2 linked regions of the Exiguobacterium sibiricum 7-3 genome follow. The protein of the gene in region 2 binds, or shares a complex with, the protein of the main gene of each other region. Links are inferred from orthologs where the notes say so. Each region holds a gene or a part of one and is shown on either strand. Other genes may lie near its edges.

Region 1 (3,089 bases), 240 kb from region 2 along the record:
GTCCTTGATGGAAATCCGGGAAACTTGCATGCCCTCTGTAACACGCTTGTGTTGTTGCATGAGATGGGACAGGATGAAGAAGCGCATCGTTTGTCGAACAAACTCGAACACGTCCGCTCTGTCAATCTTGAGACACGCTATAAGGTCGCGTCAACGCTTGCGATCATCGGCCGTCATGATTTGGCATACGAAGAACTGAAGTTACTCGAACGTCGTGGCTACCGGGGAGACCCGTTGTTTGGACACTGGTTGTCGATCTCAGCTTTCAAGACGGGACATGTCGAAGAAGCCGCTGCGTTCCTTCAATCAGAAGAAGCGCAAGGCATGCGGGAAGAACGGGAAGCTTACGACATCCGTCATAACCTCCAGTTCCGCTCAGCCTTGATCCAAGCCTTGAAGACAGAAGATGATGTCTCACGGATTTTTACGGCCTTGTTACTCGGCAAGCTGAACGATGAGGAAGCGAAGCTCGCATTATCGATGATGCCGGAAGTGACGGATCATCCAGACGTTTTATTACTGACTGAACAAATCATTCATGAGATGAACGGGGAGCACGAAGTTGTCGATGCTCGGATTCAACGTGCCTTGATGACGATTCGTCTTGCGGAACGATATGTGTCGGATGAGGAACGGATGAGCCTCGAAGGTGATTTTTACGAACGATTTGCCCGACTCGTTCTGAGTGGTGAGACGTTTGAATCGGTCGAACAGTCGGCTGCGGCCTTGATTTATCTGTTTCATGATGTCCGCGACGGTATGTTGATTGAAGACTGCGCGGCACTCGTTCACGTTTCATTCGATGATGTGGCAGCGACGATCCGTGCCTATCAACGACTTTTGAACCCGGCCCGTGCAAAGTGTTAGACGTTTGTACGATTCTCACCTATACTCAAATTACAACGAAAATACAGATGGGGTGGAATCATGACAGAAACTGAACAGAAAATTTATGACGTCATCATTATTGGTGCCGGTCCTGCCGGAATGACAGCTGCACTTTACGCATCACGTGCGAACCTTTCGACATTGATGATTGAGCGCGGTATTCCGGGCGGCCAGATGGCCAACACGGAAGATATCGAAAACTATCCGGGCTACGACAGCATTCTTGGACCGGATCTTTCACAAAAAATGTTCGACCATTCAAAAGCGTTCGGTGCAGAGTATGCGTACGGAGACGTTCGCAGCATCGAAGACGGTCCGGCATTCAAGACCGTTCATGCACACAACAAGGATTACCATGCTCGGGCGATCATCATCGCTTCAGGGGCGCAGTACAAGAAAATTGGTGTTCCGGGCGAGGAAGAACTCGGCGGACGCGGTGTCTCTTACTGTGCAGTCTGTGACGGTGCGTTCTTTAAAGAAAAAGAACTGTTCGTCATCGGTGGCGGTGACTCAGCCGTCGAAGAAGGTGTCTACTTGACACGCTTCGCGAAAAAAGTCACGATCGTTCACCGTCGTGAAGAATTACGTGCTCAAAAAATTCTTCAAAAACGGGCATTCGACAATCCGAAAATCGACTTCATCTGGAACCATACGGTTAAACAGATCAACGAAGATAACGGAAAAGTCGGCGGCATTGAATTGATCAATACGAAAACAGCGGAAACGACAACGTATCCGATCGATGGTGTCTTCATCTACATCGGCATGAACCCGATCACAGGATATGTCCAAGATCTCGGCATTCTGAACGATCAAGGGTATGTCGTGACGAATGAAGCGATGGAAACGAACATCAAAGGTATTTTCGCAGCCGGCGACGTGCGTGAAAAAACACTTCGTCAAGTCGTCACAGCGACAAACGACGGTTCGATTGCAGCGCAAAACGCGCAACATTACATCGAAGCCTTGCTCGAAGAATTACAGGAATCATCACAAGTCTAATTCAAGGTCCAGCTTGGTTGGGAGGCTCTTCCATCAAGCTGGCTCTTTTTTTATGTTATACTGAAACGAGAGTAAAAAATACACACGGAACTGTTGTCTGGAGGGCGAAGAGATGGAACAGAATCAACCGCAACTGGTCATCATTACAGGAATGAGTGGCGCCGGAAAAACGGTCGCCATGAACAGCTTTGAAGACTTAGGCTATTTTTGTGTCGACAATCTACCACCGACGTTACTGCCGCAATTGATTGAAGTGATTGGGCAGGTCCGTCCGAAAATCGCCGTCGCCATCGATACACGGGCTCGTGATTTCATCGACAGTTTCTTTGTCGTTTATGAAGATCTGAAGAAAACGAATCTGCAAATCCGGATGCTGTATCTTGATGCCCGCAACGACGTGCTCGTCCGCCGGTATAAAGAATCACGCCGGTCGCATCCTTTGGCGCCGACGGCTTCCCCGTTGATCGGAATTGAACGGGAACGGACGTTGCTTGAAGGATTCCGCGATAAAGCCCAGTTGTTGATGGATACGAGTGACATCAAACCGCTCGCCTTAAAGGAACGAATCTTAAAAGAATTTACGGAAGGGGAACGGATTCCGTTCACCGTCAACGTGATGTCGTTCGGGTTCAAGCACGGTCTGCCGCTCGATGCCGATCTTGTGTTTGACTTACGTTTCCTGCCGAACCCGTTTTACATTCCGGAACTCCGACCAAAGACAGGTCTCGATCTCGAAGTCTCGTCGTATGTCATGCAATGGCCGGAAGCGAAGCTGTTTTATAAAAAGCTCGTCGACATGCTCGAATTCCTGATTCCCCAGTATGAACGGGAAGGGAAATCGCAGCTCGTCGTGGCGCTCGGCTGTACGGGGGGCAAACACCGCTCGATTACGTTTGCGGAAGCGATCAGTAAAGAATTCAAGAATCAATACCATGTCGTGACGAACCATCGGGATTATGTCCATGCGAAGGAGGAAAAATAATGAAATGGGAACGGAAAGTCGTCGCCATCGGCGGAGGAACGGGCCTATCGACTCTTTTGCGCGGACTAAAACACTATCCGCTTGATATCACGGCCATCGTCACCGTCGCGGATGACGGCGGAAGTTCGGGCCGCTTGCGGACGGAATTCAACATGCTGCCGCCGGGCGATATCCGAAACGTCATCGTCTCCCTGTCGAAGTCCGAGACGTTGATGGA
Region 2 (3,181 bases):
AGCCGACCAATTTTTAATCGCGACCGGACTTCGCCCACGTGAGCTGTCCGTTCCCGGTAGTGAACGTTTCCTCAACAGTAATGAATTTCTGGAATTACGTGATGTACCCCGTCGCCTTGTCTGTATTGGTGGAGGATACATTTCGTTTGAATTCGCTCACCTTGCGCGAATCGCCGGTTCTGAAGTGACGATTCTCCTGCGTTCCGGTGCACTTAAACAGTTTGAACAAGATTTAGTTTCCGTGCTGCTCGAAGCGACACAGGCGCTTGGCATCAAGATTCTTCACGAAACGGAAGCTGTATCTTACTCGGACACGACATTGACACTTTCTGACGGAACACGGTTAGAAGCTGACGTTGTGTTGAATGCGACAGGTCGCGTCGCAAGCATCGAACATTTGCAATTGGAAAAAGCCGGTGTCATCTACGAAGAAAAAGGCATACATGTGAACGATTACCTCCAGTCTTCCGCTTCAAACATCTATGCAGCAGGTGACGTAGCAGTCAGCGGAAATCCTGCCTTGACTCCTTTTGCAGGAACGGAAGGACGGCTTGCTGCCTGTAATATGCTCGAAGGCAATACGCGCCGACTGGAATTACTTCCTGTGCCGAGCATCGTCTTCACTACGCCAAATCTTGCAAAAGTCGGACAGACGGAAGCCAGTCTAAAACAAAACAATACAAGATACCGCGGAAAATTAATTGATACCTCGAGTTGGCAAACAAATGTCCGGATCAAAGATCCGTTCGCCCGGGCAAAAGTATTGATTGGGGAAGACGATCAGATTCTGGGTGCTCACTTCATCGGTGTGCATGCCGCCGAACTGGCTAACTATTTTTCGTTTGCCATGCAGCACCGGATTCCGAGCTCTGCTCTTCAGAAAACGAGTTTTGCTTATCCGACACCCGCATCTGATATTGCATCATTACTGGAAGACTGACAACTGAAAGCGAGGAGTTGACATGGTTGATTACGGCTATACGATTCTTTACATTACGGACCCCGTAAAAACACGTCTGTTCTACCACGGTCTGCTTGGTCTTTCGATTAAGGCTGAGCATGGAAGTTATACGGAATTCGAAACCGGCTCGACAATTCTTGCTTTCAATACAAAAGAAGACGTTCGTTCCATGATTCCCTATGAGATACCGGACAAAACCGGGCAGCAATCGATTGAACTCGGTTTTGTGACCGATGATGTCGCTTCATTGTACGAAACGATCCGAGCTGCCGGACATGAAACGGTCTTACCACCAACCCAAAAGCCCTGGGGACAAACCGTCGCCTATGTGCTTGATCCCGATGGTCATTTGGTTGAACTCTGTTCACCGATTGGTTGATCCAACAAAAAAAGGCATTCCGTCGATTGACGGAATGCCTTTTGAATAGCGCTTAGAATTAGTTAGATGTCTCAACGAATTCTTTTAAAGCGTCTTTAGGCATGAAGCCCATTGTTTTATTAACCGGTTGACCGTCTTTGAACAAGACGAGTGTCGGAATACTTTGGACTTGGAAAGCTCCAGCGACTTCCGGGTTAGCGTCAACATCGACTTTTACGATTTTTACGTTTTCCATATCCGCATCGAGTTCTTCAAGAACAGGAGCAAGCATGCGACAAGGTCCGCACCATGTTGCCCAGAAATCAACGAGAACGAGACCTTCTTGTGTATCTTCTTTAAACGATTGGCTAGTTGCGTGTACGATTGCCATTGAGAAAAACCTCCTATTTTTAGATCGGTTTGATTTATTTATCGAACCCATCTTTTTACTGACTTGAGTATAGCACAGCCCTACCTTACAACAAACGAAACTGCTCAGACAAGTCATCGCACTAAAAAAGAAGCAAAGAAGTTACTCTTCGCTTCTCTTCCTGTATCTTAATGGACCAGCATTTTTTTGAATTCTGCCGTTAACAACGGTACGACATCAAATAGGTCGCCGACGATTCCGTAATCTGCTACCGAGAAGATATTCGCTTCCGGATCTTTGTTGATGGCGACGATGACTTTCGCGTTCGACATACCGGCTAAATGTTGAATCGCACCGGAAATCCCGCAAGCAATGTACAAGTCAGGTGTCACGACTTTCCCCGTCTGACCGATTTGCAGGGCATAGTCACAATAGTCTGCATCACAGGCACCACGTGATGCACCAACTGCGCCGCCGAGTAAATCCGCCAGTTCTTGAAGCGGTGCAAAACCATCCGAACTTTTGACGCCCCGCCCACCGGCAACGATAACTTTTGCTTCCGATAGATCGACACCACCGGTTGCTTTTCGAACGACTTCCGAAACGATTGTCCGTAAATCTTTTAACTCAACGGTTACCGATTCGACAGTCCCCTCGGAAGAGCCTTCAGCCATTGGTTCGATGTTGTTCGGACGGACTGTAAAGAGCGTTTTTCCTTCTGAAACTTTTACTTTTTCAAAAGCTTTTCCTGAATAAATTGGTCGGATGAAGGATGCGTCCGGTCCTGTTCCTTCAATTGATGTGACATCACTGATCAATCCCGCTTGCAGTTTCGCTGCGATTTTCGGAGACAAATCTTTACCGAGTGATGTATGGCCAAATACGATGACGTCTGGCGCAACGCGATCCAGCAGTTGCATGAAGACTTGCCCGTATCCGTCCGGTGTATAGTGCTGCAACCGTTCGTCTTCAACGACGAGGACTTGATTTGCACCTCGTGTCGCAAGTTGTGCTGCATCTGCCGCTACGTTTTGTCCGATTAAGGCAACCACGACTTCGTCTGCAACTAAATTTGCCGCTGCAATCGCTTCAAATGACACATTTCGTAAATTCCCGTCCCGTGATTCTGCAAGTACAAGTGCTTTTGACATATCGTTTCTTCCCCCTTAAACAACTTTTGCTTCGTTGCGTAATAATGAAGCGAGTTCCTGGACTTGTGTCGACAAATCACCTTCTAGAATTTTACCGGCTGCTTTATTTGGCGGTAAAAAGCGTTCAATCGTCTCAAGACGCGGTGCCAACTCGTCCTCGTCTAATTCCAGATCCGATAATTCAAGTTCTTCGAGCGGTTTCTTTTTCGCCTTCATGATACCCGGAAGGCTTGGATAACGGGGTTCATTTAATCCTTGTTGGGCTGTTACGAGCAACGGCAACGATGTTTTAATGACTTCCGTATCCCCTTCTGAGTCACGTGTCACGACGGCATCCGTTC

The links.
Region 1: the proteins of trxA (region 2) and trxB are in contact, whole or in part, in a crystal structure (PDB 1F6M), measured with the Escherichia coli proteins. The link is inferred for Exiguobacterium sibiricum 7-3 from one-to-one orthologs.

Annotation. Positions count from the first base shown.
Region 1 is NZ_KK211190.1:658,959-662,047, forward strand. Bases 151-2,908 are described here. They hold trxB (thioredoxin-disulfide reductase), read left to right. Parts: upstream 151-927; coding sequence 928-1,890; downstream 1,891-2,908. Other genes in these bases: P402_RS0104270 (tetratricopeptide repeat protein), read left to right, coding at 151-867; rapZ (RNase adapter RapZ), read left to right, coding at 2,003-2,872; P402_RS0104285 (gluconeogenesis factor YvcK family protein), read left to right, coding at 2,872-2,908. Outside these bases: more of P402_RS0104270, read left to right, coding at 1-150; more of P402_RS0104285, read left to right, coding at 2,909-3,089.
Region 2 is NZ_KK211190.1:893,942-897,122, reverse strand. Bases 81-2,930 are described here. They hold trxA (thioredoxin), read right to left. Parts: upstream 1,762-2,930; coding sequence 1,399-1,761; downstream 81-1,398. Other genes in these bases: P402_RS0105445 (electron transfer flavoprotein subunit beta/FixA family protein), read right to left, coding at 2,856-2,930; P402_RS0105450 (electron transfer flavoprotein subunit alpha/FixB family protein), read right to left, coding at 1,878-2,840; P402_RS0105460 (VOC family protein), read left to right, coding at 963-1,340; P402_RS0105465 (dihydrolipoyl dehydrogenase family protein), read left to right, coding at 81-940. Also shown: more of P402_RS0105465, read left to right, coding at 1-80; more of P402_RS0105445, read right to left, coding at 2,931-3,181. UniProt on the Escherichia coli protein: Participates in various redox reactions through the reversible oxidation of its active center dithiol to a disulfide and catalyzes dithiol-disulfide exchange reactions.